DNA from 3 places in the Streptomyces sp. NPDC029151 genome. Region 2 is predicted to be linked to each of the others. Evidence: riboswitches for the same ligand, from Rfam matches in the RefSeq annotation. Region 2 holds a riboswitch; each other region holds the start of a gene.
The links. Region 2 has a riboswitch for S-adenosylmethionine ahead of thrC (threonine synthase). Riboswitches for the same ligand answer to the same signal wherever they lie in the genome.

Region 1 (6,281 bases), on a different contig from region 2:
AGGAGATCACCGGACTCGTGCGGACCATGTACGCGCACGCGAACGTCATCGAGGTGCCCGGGCCGGCCGTGGACATCGTCGGCACCGGCGGTGACGGCGCCAAGACGGTGAACATCTCCACCATGTCCTCGATCGTCGTCGCCGGCACGGGTACGAAGGTCGTCAAGCACGGCAACCGCGCCGCGTCCTCCGCCTCCGGCTCCTCCGACGTCCTGGAGAAGCTCGGGATCAACCTCAACCTGACTCCGCAGCGGGTCGCCGAGGTCGCCGAGGAAGCCGGCATCACCATCTGCTTCGCCGTCCGGTTCCACCCGTCGCTGCGCCATGTGGCCCCGGCCCGGGCCCAGTTGGGCATCCGGACCACCTTCAACGTGCTGGGCCCGCTCACCAACCCGGCCCAGGTGCGGGCGCAGGCCGTCGGGGTGGCCGACCCCCGGATGGCGCCGATCGTCGCCGGTGTCCTCGCCGAGCGGGGCAACTCCGCGCTGGTGTTCCGGGGCGACGACGGCCTGGACGAGCTGACCGTCACGGCCCCCTCCCGGGTCTGGGTGGTCCGGGACGGCAAGGTGACGGAGGAGACCTTCGACCCGCGGGACGTCGGCCTCGACCTCGTCCCGGTGGACGCCCTGCGCGGCGCCGACGCCTCCTACAACGCGGAGGTGGCCCGCCGGCTGCTGGACGGCGAGACGGGCGCCGTACGGGACGCCGTCCTGCTGAACTCGGCGGCGGCCCTGGTGGCCCTCCGGCCGACGGACGCGCCCCTCGCCGAGCAGCTGCGGGCCGGCATGGCGCAGGCCGCGGAGTCGATCGACTCGGGCGCCGCGAAGCGGACCCTGGACCGCTGGGTGGCCGTCAGCAACGCCTAGGCCCCGGGCGTCGTCCCGCGATCCGGACACGGGTTGCGGGACGACGATCACATCGCGTACGTTCCTGTACCAGGTCATGAGTGACAGTCATGAGGCCCCGGCCGACTGTCCGGCAACCCTCCGTCCGTGGCGGGGTGCCCCGGGTGAAGACCAGGTCGTGCACAGCAAGGTGCACGGCAAGCGCGGATCCCTCACGAACCCAGGGATCCTGGTCGTCGAGGAGTCTTCCGTGAGCAAGCGAATGCGTTAGGGCCGCAGAGCCCCGCCTCCGCACACCCTTTCTCTCTTCTTCGTCTTCCCCTCGTCTCACGGGAGTTCCGCCATGTCCGTCTCCAGCGCTGCCTCCGACCAGACCGTTTGCACCCCTCTGCCCGTTCTGGGGCGAGATGTCACCGTCCCGCTCGTCACCGGCGGCGAGGTCACCTACGCCGCCCTGGACTACGCGGCCAGCGCCCCCGCGCTCCAGCGCGTCTGGGACGACGTCGCCGCGTACGCCCCGTACTACGGCAGCGTCCACCGCGGCGCGGGCTACCTCTCCCAGCTCTCCACGGACCTGTTCGAGAACGCGCGGACCACGGTCGCCGACTTCCTCGGCTGCCGGCCCACCGACCAGGTCGTCTTCACCCGCTCCACGACGGACTCCCTCAACCTCCTCGCCCGGGCGGTCCCGGCCGACTGCGAGGTCTTCGTCTTCGAGACCGAGCACCACGCGTCCCTGCTGCCCTGGCGGGACGCGCGGGTGACCTGCCTCGACGCCCCGCGCACTCCGCGGCAGGCCGTTCAGACCCTGGAGCGGGCCCTCGCCGACCGCGACCCCCACGGCCCGGCCCTGGTCTGCGTCACCGGCGCCTCCAACGTCACCGGCGAGCTGTGGCCGGTGCGCGAACTGGCTGCCGCCGCGCACGCCCACGGCGCCCGCATCGTCCTGGACGCCGCGCAGCTCGCCCCGCACCACCCGGTCTCCGTCACCGACCTCGACGTCGACTGGATCGCCTTCTCCGGCCACAAGCTGTACGCCCCCTTCGGCTCCGGTGTCCTGGCCGGCCGCGCCGACTGGCTCCAGGCGGCCGAGCCGTACCTCGCGGGCGGCGGCGCCAGCCGCAAGGTCACCCGGCGCGAGGACGGGGGAGTGGCCGTCGAGTGGCACGACACCGCGGCCCGCCACGAGGCCGGCTCCCCGAACGTCATCGGCGCCTACGCCATCGCCTCGGCCTGCAAGGCCCTGACCGAGGCCGGCTGGGACACCCTGGTCGCCCGCGAGCAGCACCTCGTCCGCGTGGTCCGCGAGGGCCTCGCCGAGGTCCCCGGGGTGCGGATCCTCTCCCTCTTCGGCGACGACGCCCCGCGGGTCGGCGTCCTCTCCTTCGTCGTCGAGGGCTGGAACAGCTCCCACTTCGCCGCCGCCCTCTCCGCCGAGTACGGCATCGGCGTCCGTGACGGCCTCTTCTGCGCCCACCCCCTGGTCCGCACCCTCCTCGGCAGCGACCCCCAGAGCCAGGGCGAGTGCGGCGCCCCCGAGGCGGCCCCCGGCGAGAAGTCCCTCAACGCCATCCGGGTCAGCTTCGGCGCCGGCACCCCCGACGAACACGTCGAGCGCTTCGTCGACGCGGTGCGGGAACTGGTGCGGGACGGCGCCAAGTGGCGGTACCGCACGGAGGACGGCCGCTGCGTCCCGGCGGTCTGAGACCGGCGTGAGCGGCGGCGCCCCGCGGGGCGCCACCGGACGCGCGGGACACCACGCCGGCCCCGCCCGCGCGGTACCCGCGGACCCGGCGGACGGCCGGGCGGCGCCCCCCGGTCCGAGGGCGCCGCATACACTCCCCCTGGCAGCAGCTAGACCGGGGGGAGCACGGAGTGCACGCGCTGCGCGCAGCTGACCCGCGCCAGATCGGCCCGTACACCGTCACGCACCGGCTCGGCGCCGGCGGCATGGGCGAGGTCTACCTCGCCGAGTCACGCACGGGCCTCAGACTCGCGGTGAAGGTGGTGCGGGCCGAGCACGCCGAGGACCGCACCTTCCGCGCCCGGTTCCGCCACGAGGTCCGCGCCGCCCAGACCGTCGGCGGCGCGGGCACGTACACCGCACGGGTCGTGGACGCCGACACCGAGGCCGAACGCCCCTGGATGGCCACGGAGTTCGTGCCCGGCCCGAATCTGCGGGACGCGGTCCTGGACCACGGCGCGCTGCCCGGCCCCGCGGTCCGGATCCTCGCCGCCGCGCTCGGCGAGGCGCTGGCCGCCATCCACGCCAGGGGGCTGGTCCACCGGGACCTGAAACCGTCGAACATCCTGCTCGGCCCGGACGGCCCCCGGGTCATCGACTTCGGGATCGTACGGGCCCTGGAGGCCACCGCGCTGACCCGCACCGGCGCGGTCGTCGGCTCGGTCGGCTACGTCTCCCCGGAGCAGATCCGCAACGGGGGCCAGGTCGGCCCGCCGAGCGACGTCTTCTCCCTCGGCGCGGTCCTCGCCTACGCGGCGGGCGGCCGGGAGCCCTTCGGCGAGGGGCAGGACTCGGTGGTCCTGCTGCGCATCCTCACCCGTGACGTCGATCTCTCCCATGTCCCGGAGGACATCCGTCCGCTGGTGGCGGCCTGTCTGCGCGAGGACCCGCTGGAGCGCCCGGAGCCGGCCGAGGTGGTGGCGGGCGCCGGCTTCACCCCGCAGACGCTGCGCACGGCCGTCCGCCCCGACTGGTACGGCCCCGCCGCGCGGCCCCGCCCGGCCACCGACGACCGCCCCAGCGGAGTGGAGTACCTGGCCCCCGTCCCCGCCGACCCCACCAGCCCCGGCTCACCCGCCCCGGCCCCTGCCGTCGCCGCCGCCCCCGGGGACCCCGCACCGGCCCCCGCTCCCGCCGACGCCACCGCCCCCGACTCACCCGCCCCCTTCCCCCGTCCGGGCCCCGTCGCCCCCGGCCGCCGCCGGGTGCTGAGGGCCCTCGCCGGCGGGGCCGTCGTGGCCGGGGCGGGTGCCGGCGGCTGGCTGCTGCAGCGGGGCACCGGCACCGAGAGCCTGCACGCCAGCTACCGCTCGTCGCAGGCCTCGGTCCCCGCCGTGGCGGCGAGCGGGAGCGCCGACCGGCCCGCGGTGCTGCGCTGGACCTACGACCTCGGCGGCATCGGCGGCCTGGACGGAGCGTGCTGCGCGCTGTCCCCGGACGGCTCCGTCGTCTACGCCGGCACCTCCGGCGGCGTCCTGCACGCCGTCTCCCGGGACGGCTCCAAGCGCTGGAAGGTCCGGCTCGGCGACGACGTCTCCACCCCCGTGGCCACCCGGGACGCCGTGTACTGCGTGGTGGGGTTCGAGGCGGAGGACGAGCGCAGGCTGACCGCGGTCAGCCCGTCCGGCAGCCCGCTGTGGACCCGCACCCTGGGCGACCGGAGGTACGCCGTCCCGGTCCTGCTCGGCTCGGACGTGCTGGTCTCCGTCGGCGGCACGGACGCGGGCGGGCTGCGCCGCTACGCCTCCGACGGCAGCGAGAGGTGGACCGCCAGGACCCCGGCCGGCCCCACCGGCACGCCCCTCGTCGCGGGCGGGCTGATCTGCACCGGCAGCTACGGCGACGTCCTGCTGGCGCTGGACGCGCGGGACGGCTCCCGCACGTGGCAGGTGTCCGCGGGCACGGACGTCACGGCCGTCGCCGTCGCGGGCACCACCCTGTTCGCGGACACCGCCGCCGAGCGCCAGGGGTTCCGTGTCCCGGACGGCCGCCGGCTGTGGCGCAGGGAGACCGACACCGGGCCGCTCGGCGCGGGCGGCCGCGCACTGGCCGTCGGCACGGAACAGGGCGTCGTGTACGCCGTCCGGGCGGCGGACGGCTCGCGCGCCTGGACGTACGACCTGAAGGGGAGCGCGGCCCAGCCGCGGGCGGTCGTGGCCGGCGAGACCGTGTACGTCCGCGCCGGCGACCGGGTCCGGGCACTGGACCTGGGCGGGAAGCAGCGCTGGAGCGCGGCCCTCGGCCGTGACGCGGGCGACGACCAGCACACGCCGGTCGCCCACGCCGGCCGCCTCTACGTCCCCTCGGGCACGGGCATCGCCGCGGTGCAGCTCGGCGGCCAGGGGGCGGCCGGACGGACCCCCTAGTTGTCGAGCCCGATCGCGAAGGCGGCTTCCAGGTCGTGCTGGGAGTAGGTGCGGAAGGCGACGTGGGTGTCCGTGGCCTCCACGCCGGGGATCTTGCTGATCCGGCCCGGGATGACCTCGGCGAGGTCGTCGTGACGGCGGACCCGGACCATGGCGATCAGGTCGTAGGTGCCGGTGACCGAGAAGACCTCGCTGACGCTGTCGAGCGCGGCGATCCGCTCCGCGATCTCGGGGATCCGGTCCACGCTGGTCTTGATCAGGACGATCGCGGTGATCACGGCTGTTTCTCTCCCTCGGGGACCGGAGCTGGGGCGGCTTTCACTCTAGTCCCACGTCCGTAGCGCACCCACGCGTAGCCGAAGCCCAGCCCGAACCCCACCAGGTGCGCCAGGTAGGCCACCCCGGGGCCGTCCGAGGCCCGCCCCGCCGCGAGCCACTGGAGGGCCGCCCACAGCGGCAGCACCACCCACGCGGGGAAGCGCAGCGGCAGGAAGAACAGGAACGGGAGGAGACTGGTCACACGCGCGCGGGGGAACAGGTAGAGGAACGCCCCGAGGACCGCCGAGACCGCCCCGGAGGCGCCGACCAGCGACTGTCCGGACGTGGCGTTGGCCGCCGCGTACCCCAGCAGCGCGAGGTAGCCGCAGCCGACGTAGAAGAGGGTGAACTCCACCCGGCCCATCCGCTCCTCGGTCATCGCCCCGAAGACGAAGAGGAAGAGCATGTTGCCGAGCAGGTGCACCCAGCTGCCGTGCACGAAGAGCGCGGTGGCCGGGGTGAGCGCCGCCCGGGCGGGTTCCTCGAACAGCTCGGCCGGGACCACGCCCCAGTGCCGGAAGTACGCCCGCTGCGCGGCGAACAGCGCGTCCCCGGAGCCGTACCCGGGGACCAGCCCGGAGGCGGGGCCCAGCGCGAAGACCAGGGCGCACAGGGCGATGAGGCCGTACGTCATCGGGGCCGAGGTGCCCCGGACCGCTCCGAGTGTCCTGCCGGCCGCCCTGCTCCAGGTGCTGATCATGACTACAGAGCATGACGTAACGGGACGCAAGCTGACAGACCGCCTCGCCGCCGTGAACGGACGGGCGGCGAGTCCCCGGCAGGCCGTAGGGTTACGAGCCACACGCGTCGGGGGACGGCGCGGACCGACACGAGAAGGAAGAGAACAGTCACCATGACGGTTCCCCTGCCGACGGCCACGACACGATGGCGCTGCACCCTCTGCGGCAACCTCACCCGGTTCGACGTCACCCGCTCGTCGAAGGTCGTCGAGTACGTCCACCTCGACCTCGCCGGCGAGTCGACCGTGGAGGAGCGCGAGGTGGTCAG
Region 2 (6,281 bases):
TCGGTGGTGAGGAACAGCGCGGCGATGGAGGCGGCGTTCTGCAGCGCGGAACGGGTCACCTTCGCCGGGTCGATGATGCCCTCGGCGACCAGGTCGACGTACTCGCCGGTCGCGGCGTTGAGGCCGTGGCCCGGGGTGAGGTTGCGGACCTTCTCCACCACGACGCCGCCCTCGAGGCCGGCGTTGACGGCGATCTGCTTCAGCGGGGCCTCCAGGGCGATGCGCACGGCGTTGGCGCCGGTCGCCTCGTCACCCTCGAGCTCCAGCTTCTCGAAGACCTGGGAGGCCTGCAGCAGGGCCACGCCACCACCGGCGACGATGCCCTCCTCGACGGCCGCCTTCGCGTTGCGGACGGCGTCCTCGATGCGGTGCTTGCGCTCCTTGAGCTCCACCTCGGTGGCGGCACCGGCCTTGATGACGGCCACGCCGCCCGCGAGCTTCGCCAGGCGCTCCTGGAGCTTCTCGCGGTCGTAGTCCGAGTCGCTGTTCTCGATCTCGGCGCGGATCTGGTTCACGCGGCCGTTGACCTGCTCGGAGGAGCCGGCACCGTCGACGATGGTGGTCTCGTCCTTGGTGATGACGACCTTGCGGGCGCGGCCCAGGAGGTCCAGGGTCGCGTTCTCCAGCTTGAGGCCGACCTCCTCGGAGATGACCTCGCCGCCCGTGAGGATGGCGATGTCGCCGAGCATGGCCTTGCGGCGGTCGCCGAAGCCCGGGGCCTTGACGGCGACGGACTTGAAGGTGCCGCGGATCTTGTTGACGACCAGGGTCGACAGGGCCTCGCCCTCGACGTCCTCGGCGATGATCAGCAGCGGCTTGCCCGACTGCATGACCTTCTCCAGGAGCGGGAGCAGGTCCTTGACGGAGCCGATCTTGGAGTTCGCGATGAGGATGTACGGGTCCTCGAGCGACGCCTCCATGCGCTCCATGTCGGTGGCGAAGTAGGCGGAGATGTAGCCCTTGTCGAAGCGCATGCCCTCGGTGAGCTCGAGCTCCAGGCCGAAGGTGTTGCTCTCCTCGACGGTGATGACGCCTTCCTTGCCGACCTTGTCCATGGCCTCGGCGATCAGCTCGCCGATCTGGGTGTCGGCGGCGGAGATGGACGCGGTGGAGGCGATCTGCTCCTTGGTCTCGACGTCCTTCGCCTGCTCCAGCAGGGCGGCGGAGACGGCCTCGACGGCCTTCTCGATACCGCGCTTCAGAGCCATCGGGTTGGCGCCGGCGGCGACGTTGCGCAGGCCTTCCTTGACCAGGGCCTGGGCGAGCACGGTCGCGGTGGTCGTACCGTCACCGGCGACGTCGTCCGTCTTCTTGGCGACTTCCTTGACCAGCTCGGCGCCGATCTTCTCGTACGGGTCCTCGAGCTCGATCTCCTTGGCGATGGAGACACCATCGTTGGTGATCGTGGGGGCGCCCCACTTCTTCTCGAGGACGACGTTGCGGCCCTTGGGGCCGAGCGTCACCTTCACGGCGTCCGCGAGCTGGTTCATGCCGCGCTCGAGGCCGCGCCGCGCCTCCTCGTCGAACGCGATGATCTTGGCCATGTGAAGTGGTCCCTCCAGGACTGGGGGTGATTCCTTCGGACCGCGCCCGCGCCCGCGACGGACGGCTCGCCGGCCTCGTGATCCCTTGCACCACACGGCCCGCGGGCCTCACCGACCCGGTCCTTCGCTGTCACTCTCACCTTCAGAGTGCTAACGCCAATGATTAGCACTCGGCATGGTCGAGTGCAAGCGCCCGGCGGGGTACGGCGTCCCCGTCAGCCACCCGCGAACAGAGCCGTCCGGGTACGGCGAAGGGCCCGCACCCTCTGCGAGGTGCGGGCCCTTCGGACAAGAAACGTTCAGGCGGTGACGCGAACCATGTCGGCCTGCGGGCCCTTCTGGCCCTGCGAGATCTCGAACTCGACCCGCTGGCCCTCTTCCAGGGTGCGGTAGCCGTCCATCTGAATGGCGCTGTAGTGGACGAAGACGTCCGCACCACCGTCGACCGCGATGAAGCCGTACCCCTTCTCCGCGTTGAACCACTTGACGGTGCCCTGAGCCATGCCTAACTCCCCTATTACTGGCCCTTGCACAGATCCACACTTCGCGGACCCGGGTCAGACCTCACCCCCCATTGGTCGGGGGCGTGCGCCGGAACGCGTCGACCGCGGCTGAATGTATCTGTCCAACTGCCGTCTGCAACAGGTCAATCGGACGAGAATTCTGGACGCGAGGGGTCAGGAATCTGGGGAGAATTCACCCGGATTCGGGGCAAGTCGGGCTCCATAAAAGCCGCAAAAGCCACAGAGAACCCGCACACTTTGGCTACTTCTTGTCGGGGCGCGCGGCATGTTTTCCGGGCCCGCGACCCGGGGGTCCCGGCCGTGTTCCCCAACTCTACCGCGCTCAATCACACAGAATTGCCCCCTCCGCTTCTCTCACGGAGAGGGCAATCCGACAGACACTCGGTAATCGACGTTACCGAAGGTAATGAGCGGACATATGGACGGCTCAGCCGCCCGCGACCGCCGGAATGATCGACACGCCGGCGCCGTCCGGGGTCACCGTCTCCAGGCCCTGCTCGAAACGGACGTCGTCGTCGTTGACGTACACGTTCACGAAGCGGCGCAGCTTGCCCTGGTCGTCCAGCACGCGCGCGGCGATGCCCGTGTGGTTCTTCTCCAGGTCGGCGATGACCTCGGCGAGCGTCGCGCCCTCGGCGGCGACCTCGGCCTGCCCGCCGGTGTAGGTGCGCAGGATGGTGGGGATGCGAACGGTCACGCTCATGCGGTCGGACCTCCGGTCGGGTTCACGGGTGCGGCGGGGCGGTGCCCCAGGGGGGCGGGGCTGTGACGAGTGTGCGGCTGCCGCCGCGCGGGCGCGACCGGCCCCCACCGGCCGGCGGGGTGTGTGCGGCCTCCCGGCGCGGCGCCCGTCATGCGAGGCCGGCCTCTCGGAAGGAGTCCAGGGTGGGGCGGATCGTGGCGGTCAGGCCGGTCCCGGCCACCGCGTCCAGGGTCTTCAGGCCGTCGCCGGTGTTGAGGACGACCGTGGTCTTCGCCGGGTCCAGCAGGCCCGCCTCGAGCAGCTTGCGGGTGACGCCGACGGTCACCCCGCCGGCCGTCTCCGCGAAGACGCCCTCGGTGCGGGCCAGCAGCTTGATGGCGTCCACGATCTCGGCGTCCGTCACGTCCTCCACGGCACCGCCGGTGCGGCGGGCGATGTCCAGGACGTACGGACCGTCGGCCGGGTTGCCGATGGCCAGGGACTTGGCGATGGTGTCCGGCTTCTGCGGGCGGACCACGTCGTGGCCGGCCTTGAAGGCGGTGGACACCGGGGAGCAGCCCTCGGCCTGCGCGCCGAAGATCTTGTAGGGCCTGTCCTCGACCAGCCCCAGCCTGATCAGCTCCTGGAGCCCCTTGTCGATCTTCGTGAGCTGGGAGCCGGAGGCGATCGGGACGACCAGCTGGTCGGGCAGGCGCCAGCCCAGCTGCTCGGCGATCTCGTACGCGAGGGTCTTGGAGCCCTCCGCGTAGTACGGCCGCAGGTTGACGTTGACGAAGCCCCAGCCCTCGCCGGCCGGGTCGCCGATCAGCTCGGAGCAGAAGCGGTTCACGTCGTCGTAGTTGCCGTCGATGCCGACCAGCTCACCGCCGTAGACCGCGGCCATGACGACCTTGCCCTGCTCCAGGTCGTGCGGGATGAACACGCAGGAGCGGAAGCCGGCCCGGGCGGCGGCGGCGCCGACGGCACCGGCCAGGTTGCCGGTGGAGGAGCAGGAGAGGGTGGTGAAGCCGAAGGCGCGGGCGGCCTCCAGGGCCTGGGCGACGACCCGGTCCTTGAAGGAGTGGGTCGGGTTGCCGGAGTCGTCCTTCACGTAGAGCCCGCCGGTCACGCCCAGCTCGCGCGCCAGGTTGTCGGCCTTGACGAGCTTGGTCCAGCCGGGGTTCAGGTTGGGCTTGCCGGCGACGTCCGCGGGCACCGGCAGCAGCGGCGCGTACCGCCAGATGTTCGCGGGACCGGCCTCGATGCGACGGCGCAGTTCCTCGGTGTCGTAGGCGGAGAAGTCGTAGGCGATCTCGAGCGGGCCGAAGCACTCCTCGCAGGCGAAGACCGGGCCGAGCGGCACCCGGTGGCCGCACTCGCGACAGCTCAGTGCCGCGGCGGGGCCGAGGTCGACGGTGGATTCGCTGGAGGTTGCAACTGTCTGCACAGCCATGTGAGGCGAGGCCCTTTCTCCTCATCTTCCTCACGACGCATCTCGCCGTGAGACGGATTTGGCACCTTCCCTAGCCGGGAGCCTCGCTGTGAAAGACGAGAATCGGCTGGAGGGTTGCCGGGGCTTCATCGGGCCGTGTCCCTCTGCCCCTCTGGATGAGCGGTATGCGGTTGTGAACGCCGGCCGACCCCCGACATGCGATGGTCATCGGCGTTGTTCAAGACTGTAACCGAAGGCCAGGACAGTTGAGATAGTCGTCCGAACCGCGAGATGGATCACACGGTGGCGTGTGGTCGTGACAGTGAGGAGCCGCCGACCGTGCTGGAAGAAGTCGAGCGCTGGCTGAGCACCCGCTCCTGGTCCGTGGCCGACCGCCCGCTGCACCAGGTGCTGGCCGCCAAGCAGCGCACCGGCCAGACGATCAGCGTCGTCCTGCCCGCCCTCAACGAGGAGGAGACCGTCGGCGACATCGTCGCGGTCATCCGGCACGACCTCGTGGAGCGGGTGCCGCTCGTCGACGAGGTCGTGGTCGTCGACTCCGGCTCCACCGACCGCACCTCCGAGGTCGCCGCCCGCGCCGGCGCCCGGGTCGTGCACCGCGACGACATCCTGCCGCGCATCCCCGCCGTCCCCGGCAAGGGCGAGGTGCTGTGGCGCTCGCTGCTGGTGACCGGCGGGGACATCGTCTGTTTCATCGACGCGGACCTGAGGGAGTTCTCCTCCGACTTCGTCACCGGGATCGTCGGCCCGCTGCTCACCGACCCGGACGTCGACCTGGTCAAGGGCATGTACGACCGCCCGCTCGCCGGCGGTGCCGGGCAGGGCGGCCGGGTCACCGAGCTCATGGCCCGTCCGCTGCTGAACATGCACTGGCCGCAGCTGGCCGGGTTCGTGCAGCCGCTGGGCGGCGAGTACGCGGCCCGCCGCTCCCTGCTGGAGCAGCTGCCGTTCCCCGTGGGCTACGGCGTGGAGCTGGGCATGCTGGTCGACGCGCTGCACCTGGTGGGCCTGGACGCGCTGGCCCAGGTCGACGTGGGCGTGCGCAAGCACCGGCACCAGGACGGGCAGGCACTCGGGAGGATGGCGGCGGCGATCTACCGCACGGCCCAGCTGCGGCTCGCGCGCGGGCACCTCGTCCGGCCCTCCCTCACCCAGTTCGAGCGGGGGCAGGACGGGTTCGAGCCGCGTACCTACTCGGTGGACACCGAGGAACGGCCGCCCATGGTGGAGATCGCGGAGTACGCCGAACGGAAGGTGGCGTGAACGTGCCGTATACGGTCCTTCCGCCTGGCGAGCCCTACGTTTGAGGGTTTGGGGGCCGGGCTAGGTTGAGGCGTATGGCTTTCACGCGTGCTGCTGGTGACAAGGCTCAGGTGCTGGTCGCGTCGAATCGCGGCCCGGTCTCCTATCAGGTGGGCGAGGGCGGTGCGCTGCACGCCAGACGGGGCGGCGGCGGCCTGGTCTCGGGGCTGTCCGCCATCGGCTCGGACGCGGGCTCGGTCTGGGTCTGCGCCGCGCTCGGCGACGGCGACCGGGCGGCGGTGCGGCGCGCGGACGGCGGGCTGCTGCCGGCCGAGGACACCGGCGGGCAGCGGGTGCGGATGCTCGACATCGACGCGACCGTGCACGCCGAGGCGTACAACGGGATCGCCAACTCGGTGCTGTGGTTCGTCCACCACATGCTGTACCAGACCCCGCTGGAGCCGGTCTTCGACGCGGAGTTCCGCCGGCAGTGGGGGTCGTACGAGGCCTACAACCGGGCGTTCGCCGAGGCGCTGGCGGAGGAGGCCGCCGAGGGCGCGGCGGTGCTGATCCAGGACTACCACCTGGCCCTCGCCCCCCGGATGCTCCGCCGGCTCCGTCCCGACCTGCGCATCGGCCACTTCTCGCACACCCCGTGGGCGCCGCCGGACTACTTCCGCGTCCTGCCCGACGACATCGCGGCCGAGCTGCTCGGCGGGATCCTCGGTGCCGACCGGGCGGCGTTCCTGACCCGGCGGTGGGCGGACGCGTTCACCGACTGCTGTCACGCGGTGCTCGGGCCCGGCATCCCGTCCGGCACCCGGATCGGGGTGCAC
Region 3 (6,281 bases), on a different contig from region 2:
TGTCGAACGGCACGATCACCCGTCCCAACGCCACCCGTGGAGAGCGGTCGCCGGTGATCAACCGCCGGTGTTCGGAGAGCAGGGCGAGCTGGGCCGTGGTGAAGTCGTCGGTGCCCTCACCCGTCACGATGTTGCCGCTGAGCAGGTTCAGGCCGTGCTCGGCGGCCCAGCGGATCGAGCGCAGACTTCCCCCGCCGTACCAGACCCGGTCCACCAGGCCGGGGGCGTGCGGCTGCAGGCGCGGCCGCTGGGTGTTGCCCGGCGACCGGATGACCGTGTCGGGGTCGCCGAGATAGTCGCCGCGCAGGTGGTCGATGACACGGGCGATCCTGCCGTACGACAGGTCGAAGCTGTGCCAGTCCCCGTCGTGGACCAGGTCACCGAGGAGTTCGGCGTGCGGCATGCCGGTGCTGAAGCCGGCCTGCAGGCGGCCGCGGGACAGTACGTCGGCGAGCGCCAGGTCCTCGGCGAGGCGGAACGGGTTCTCGTACCCGATCGGGATGACCGCGGTCCCCAGTTCGACCCGCTCGGTGCGCTGGCCGGCGGCGGCGAGGAACACCGCGGCCGAGCCGACACCGTGTTCGAGATGGCGTTGCCGGATCCAGGCACCGTCGAAGCCGAGCCGTTCGCCGTACTCGAACAGCCGCAGGGTTTCCTCCAGGCCGGTGTACGGGTCGTCATCGGCGAAGTTGCCCGGGGTGAGAAAGGCCAGCGAGCTGATCGTGGGTGTGCTCATGCGGTGTCCGCCCTCTACGTCGTGGTCCCCTCGGTGGCGCAAGGTGTTCAGGAGCCGCCCCGCTCACGGGGGATCTTCTCCCCGGCCTCGATCGCCACGGGCAGCCGGTTCTCTGCCGGCGGCAGCGGGCAGGTGGCCAGATCGGTGTAGGCGCACGGCAGGTTCGCCGCCCGGTTGAAGTCCAGGACGACCGTGCCGTCGGCGGCGGGCGGGGGCGAGGCGAGGGCCCGGTTGGCGGCGTAGGTGGTCACCCCGGACGTCGCGTCGGTGAACAGCACCAGCAGACTCCCCGGGCTGTGTCCGGGGAACGCGGTGAGGGCGTGGGACCGCCCGTCCAGTTCGAACTCGACCCGGCCCGGCGCGTCGTACACGTGCTCGAGGCCCTCGACCGCCGCGCCCACGGTCGTCGGTCGTGGCTCGTCGAAGGCCGTGTAGCGGCCGGTCACCGTCCAGCGGGGATGCGGGGCATAGGCGGGCGTGCCGGTGAAGGCGGTGCGCAAGGGGTTGTCCGGGTGCCGGGGACGGACGATGTCGTGTCCGCCGCGCTTGGCCACCTCGATCACGGCGTCGCCCCAGACCGCGTTGACTCCGCCGCGCTCCGGGAGCACCCCGAAGCGGTGCTCGCCGCGGACGGGGGCGCCGTCCACGACCAGTTCCTCACCGTCGTCGAGGATGACGACGACCCCGTCTGCCCCGGTCGACCAGGCGCCCGGAGCGTCCGGGAGACGCTGCGGCTCCTCACCCAGCCAGTGCAGCCCGGTGATCGCGAGGAACCCGTGCGGGGCGGCGAGTCCAGCTTCCTGCCTCGTGTGCCATTCCTGCCAGTCGCGGGTGAAGGCGGACAGGTCTGCGGTGGTGTCGTGAACGGTCATGCGGGCTCCCTTGCTTGCATCGGCGGGGATGCGGCCGTGGCATGGCGGCCGCGGGGACCACCGCGAGCAGCTCGCGGATGTCGCTGTGGCGGAGGTGGGTGAACACGAAAGCCCTCGTGGGGCCGGGGCGGGCACGACAGAAGAGCGCCGCGGGCGTCGAACAGCGCTGAACGTCCTCAGACAGCCGGCGGGACGCGGTCAGCCATGACACAGACAGCTGGTGATGCGCTGCAGATCGATGTGGCGTCGGCGGGAGAACCGGGAGAAAGCCGCCGCACACACGAGGGAGGGACCGGGGACGCTGCTGTACAACACGCTCACCCCTCTGTCCCAGGCCCCTGCCACGGCGCCACGCGCTTGCCGGATCGGCGACCCGGCCGGGCTTTCACCTGGAGCACCCCACCGCGCCGGAGGGTTGCCGGTCAGCAAGCCAGGGCTTGACGCTGACACTCGATGCCGGTTGAAAAGCTACCCATCGCCGTCGCGGCCCGTCAATGCCGAGAGACGAGCCGTCACTTCGTCCCGACAGGTACTCGGTAACGGGCGTATGGCGGGGACGCGAAGCCGTGATTGCAATGTCAGGGAGGCGATCTCCTTCTGTTGACCGGGGATTGGGGCGTGGATAGCGTCCCCGGCATGCCGATCTCCCTGCGGTTCACCCGGCGGCGCGCCGTTGATCTGCTGCGTGTCGCCGCCGCGCTGTGTAACTGACTGTCCCTCACCTGCGCCCCGGTCAACAGCAGTCACCGCACATCCGCGAGGGAGTACCCGTGCACCCGCTCACCACCCGCCGCTCCGCCCTGAGGGCGCTGGGCTCGGCCGCCCTGCTGGCCGCCTTCGTCACCGTCCCGTCCGCCACGGCTGCCGTGGCGGGCGAACGCACCTCGCGCCCGTCCGTGGCGCTCGACTGGTACGACCTGACGGCCGCCACCATCGCGGCCGCCGGCGCCGCCACCCAGATCACCAACAACCGTACCTGGGCCATCAGTTGGCTCGCGGCGGCCCGAGCCACCCGCGAGGTGCCGCCCGGCGTCGACCGGAGGGACTTCCAGGACGCGGCCCTGGCGTCCGCCGTACACGACGCCTTGCTGGCCCTGGTCCCGTCCCGCGCCCAGGACCTGGACGCCGCGTTGCGAACCACTCTGGACCGCGTCCCGGACGGGTCGGCCAAGTCGAAGGGTGTGGCGGCCGGTGCGCGCCAAGCACGGCTGGCCCTCGCTTCCCGCGAGGGCGACGGTCTCGACCCGGCCTCGGTCAACGCGCCCTTCACCGTGCCGCCCGCGGCTCCCGGCGTGTGGCAGCCGACGCCGCCCGCCTATGCCCCCGCCGCACAGTACGGCAACCGGCTCGCGAGACCCTTCCTGCTGGACGGCCCCGACCAGTACCGGCTGCCCGCACCGCCCGCCCTGGACTCCGCGCGCTACCGTGCCGACCTGGCCGAGGTGCGGGCGTACGGGGCCGTGGACAGCACCGTGCGCACAGCGCTGCAGACCGAGACCGCCACCTTCTGGCTGGGCTCCTCACTGACGCTGTACACCGAACCGCTGAGGGTGGCCCTGGCCCGGTCGCCACGCTCCGTCCCCGCACGGGCCGCGCTGGTGGCGCTGTTCCACATCGCCCTGGTGGACACGCAGATCGCCACCTCCGACACCAAGTACGCGTACCTGCGCTGGCGCCCCGTCACGGCCGTCCGCGCCGGCACGATCGACCCCGACCCCGACTGGACGCCGCTGCACGTCACGCCGGCCCACCCCGACTACCCCAGCGGCCACAACACCTATGCGGGCGCGGCGGAAACGATCCTCACGGAGCTCACCGGGCCGCGGACCGCACCGTTCGAGCTGACCAGCCCCACCGCCCCCGGAGTGACGCGCACCTACACGGCCTGGAGTCAGCTGTCCCAGGACAACGAGGACGCCCGCGTCTACTCCGGCATCCACACCCGCTCGGCCGACGTGGCCGGCCTCGCCCTCGGCAAGCGGGTGGCAGGGCACGCGCTGCGCAACGCGGAACGTCTGTTCGGCGTGTCGTGAACGATCCGGGATGCGGCCACCCGGCGGCCCCGACCCGCACCTCGTTACTCGACGAGCTGGTGGACCGGTCACGGTGCGGCGCGTTCGGCGCCGTCCACGGCGAGCGCGAAGCGCCGGCGCGGCCCCCGTTCGGCGGTGGGCGCGAGGCGGGCGGTGGGGGCGCTGGGACGGAGAGCGCCCGCGTCCGTCTCGTGCAGGGGCTCCGTACGCGTCGTACACATCAGGTCAACAGGACCCGGCTGGTGCCCAGCAGGGTGTCACCGGTGATCGCCGCCCGGACCTGCCGGCGCCGGTTGTGTGCCGGGAAGTGACCTGCCGGCGTTCGTGCCCCTGATGCCGCGTCAGTCAGGTCGGCGGCCGAGGTCCGGAGCCTGCTTGCCCGAGTGGAGCGACGTTCCTCACAGTCATCGACTCCGACGCGTGCCGGTGTACAGTGAAGACCGCCCTTGACCTGCACAAAGCAGGCAGGGAGCCGTCTTCCAGGAGTTCAACATGCTGCGCACCATGTTCAAGTCCAAGATCTAGCATTTGGACGTTTGCGCGAGTCAGTGGCGTGGAGACGGGGTTTGGTCAGCAAACGGTCAGCATCAGCCTCTTGGGTTGTTCGTGGAGGCATACCAGCTGGCGGTCGCGCATGGTGCTGACACAGGCGGCTTGCCGGTGCGCCATGACAACCTCTGCCACGCAGCCCGAAGCAGTCCGACCTCAAACTTCCTAGCGTCGGCAGGAGTGTTTCGCTGGGCGAGAGGACTCGAACGTGGCCGACCCGTCACTAGGTGAGCGCCCACCCGCTATAGCGCGTCGGCTTCCCGGTCGGGCGAAGCGGCGCACGGACGTCCTGATCCCGGTGCCGTCATTGATTCCGGTCTCTCCGCTGGCGCCGAGGTGGTCGATGACCTCGGGGAGGGTGCGGATCTGGATGCCGAGATCATGCCTTGGAAGGCCATGTCGTGAAAGCGCGAGGCTAGGGCCTGACGCCTTACCCGTCAGGCGCGGAGGGGCGACGGCCAACAGAGTTCCGGCCAGCGGCGTTGCGGGTCCAGTGAGAGCCAGCCGTAGCGGTCGTGGTATGCCCGCGAGCCGAAGTAGACGGCGACTCGGGGACTGCCCTGCATCCGCTGGTAGGAAACGTGACTGTGGATGCCCTGCTCGCGCTCCAGCGGCCGGCTCGCGAGGGCGTTCAGGCACTGTTCGTACGCTTCGGTCGGCAAACCGCTCCGGACGAGGAAGTCCCTGATGCGGTGGTAGGCAATGAGATCGTTGTCGATGTACGGCTGGATCGGCAGGTGCAGAGCGGTGCGCTGCAGCCTGTTGGGATCCTCCGCGGTCAGGTGGTAGGCGCTGTAGACCGGGCGCCACGACAGGGAAGTCTGTTCGCCTAGGACTGCTCCGACGAAGGCCGCCCACTCACCCCGTGTGGACGGATCCACCGCCGCGCATCGGGCGTCGAGTTCCGTCGGCGTCGCGTTGAAGTGCTTGATGTAAATCTTCACTCTCGCTGTCGGCCCGGCGAAGAGATCGAGCGAGAAGTGGCTGAACACGTCCTCGGGGCCGCACATTGCCAGTAGGGGCGGCACCACGGCGTCGAAACCGAGGCGGCCGAGGGCTTCGGAAACCGTCGTCGCGGCGCGTGTCCGGCCCCGAGCCAGGGGGTTGAGGTAGAGCTTGAACAGCGGCGGGCTGTCGACATCGAATCCGACGGCGTGCGCCGTGGCCGCGTGCAAGGCGTCGTCGACCGGGGCGAACAGGTTCTCGACGAGGCGGAGCGGGCCGAGGTCAACCCCGCAGTTCTCGGCGAGCCACGCGTTCAGCCTGTCTGCGGCGGACCAGTAGGTCTGCGGCGATGCCGGGTCGGCCTGGGCTTCGACTAGGAAGCGTAGGCCCAGCCGGTCCGGTTGGATCTCCAGCGAGAACTCGTACGGCGTGCAGTCGGCGCCCACGGCGGACCACCGCGGAGGCAACCCGATGTCGCGGTCGTCGCACAGGTTCACCAGATCCCGGAAGAGCGCGAGGATCTGGTCCGCCCGCTCGTCGAGACCGGTGGCGTCGCACAGTCGCCGCAGTTGAACGGACCCGAATTCGTAGACGGTGCCTGATGCCAGGGGACGGGAGGGCGAGAGCAGTGGGGGCGCCTCAACGCTCTCGGGACGGAGCAGGTCGCAGCCGTTCTGTGCCTCCTCGACTGACTGGCCCTCGCCGCGGGACCTCTCAGATGCCGACGGCTCGGTGTCACTCGACATGGCGCGTTCCTCTCACACTCACTCCTGCGATGACCAAGGCGATCTCTCCCGGTCTCCGGCCGTCACCACCGCCGGAGGCTGGCGAGGAACCGCAGCACCGTGGCGGTCGTGAAGAGATGACGGTGGTCGACGGTCGAGCAGCCGACGTATCCGTCCGCGGCCCACGGCTCCGTGCAGCGGGCGTACGTCACCCTCAGCGTCGGCGTGAGGGCGCGCCAACTGCCGTCCGCGTGCTGTGACCGCATCAGGGCATCGCTGATCAGCCCGGCCGGGGAGCTGTCCGAGCAGACGTGGGAGACGATGTTGCCCACCAGAGCCGACCTGAACGGATCATCCTGCGCGGTCAGGGCCCGGACCGCGGCCACGACCCTTTCCCTATCGTACGCAGTGCCGGTCTGTT

Region 1: linked by a shared signal. The riboswitch ahead of ACZ4VF_RS09760 (aminotransferase class V-fold PLP-dependent enzyme) and the one ahead of thrC (threonine synthase) in region 2 are both predicted to bind S-adenosylmethionine.
Region 3: linked by a shared signal. The riboswitch ahead of ACZ4VF_RS02165 (putative leader peptide) and the one ahead of thrC (threonine synthase) in region 2 are both predicted to bind S-adenosylmethionine.

The regions. Positions count from the first base shown of each region.
Region 1 is NZ_JBVHWQ010000002.1:440,334-446,614, reverse strand. It holds gene trpD (anthranilate phosphoribosyltransferase) at 1-866, shown strand, start outside; SAM riboswitch class IV at 939-1,055, shown strand; gene ACZ4VF_RS09760 (aminotransferase class V-fold PLP-dependent enzyme) at 1,189-2,550, shown strand; gene ACZ4VF_RS09755 (protein kinase domain-containing protein) at 2,721-4,955, shown strand; gene ACZ4VF_RS09750 (Lrp/AsnC family transcriptional regulator) at 4,952-5,233, opposite strand; gene ACZ4VF_RS09745 (rhomboid family intramembrane serine protease) at 5,230-5,973, opposite strand; gene ACZ4VF_RS09740 (hypothetical protein) at 6,127-6,281, shown strand, end outside.
Region 2 is NZ_JBVHWQ010000006.1:439,659-445,939, forward strand. It holds gene groL (chaperonin GroEL) at 1-1,544, opposite strand, end outside; gene ACZ4VF_RS24385 (cold-shock protein) at 1,844-2,047, opposite strand; gene ACZ4VF_RS24390 (MoaD/ThiS family protein) at 2,496-2,771, opposite strand; gene thrC (threonine synthase) at 2,920-4,203, opposite strand; SAM riboswitch class I at 4,222-4,365, opposite strand; gene ACZ4VF_RS24400 (glucosyl-3-phosphoglycerate synthase) at 4,522-5,466, shown strand; gene ACZ4VF_RS24405 (alpha,alpha-trehalose-phosphate synthase (UDP-forming)) at 5,541-6,281, shown strand, end outside.
Region 3 is NZ_JBVHWQ010000001.1:532,456-538,736, reverse strand. It holds gene ACZ4VF_RS02175 (LLM class flavin-dependent oxidoreductase) at 1-736, opposite strand, end outside; gene ACZ4VF_RS02170 (DUF1684 domain-containing protein) at 784-1,608, opposite strand; gene ACZ4VF_RS02165 (putative leader peptide) at 1,807-1,890, opposite strand; SAM riboswitch class IV at 1,957-2,066, opposite strand; gene ACZ4VF_RS02160 (putative leader peptide) at 2,245-2,319, shown strand; gene ACZ4VF_RS02155 (vanadium-dependent haloperoxidase) at 2,379-3,641, shown strand; gene ACZ4VF_RS02150 (hypothetical protein) at 3,710-3,862, opposite strand; gene ACZ4VF_RS02145 (tryptophan dimethylallyltransferase family protein) at 4,628-5,881, opposite strand; gene ACZ4VF_RS02140 (prenyltransferase/squalene oxidase repeat-containing protein) at 5,944-6,281, opposite strand, start outside.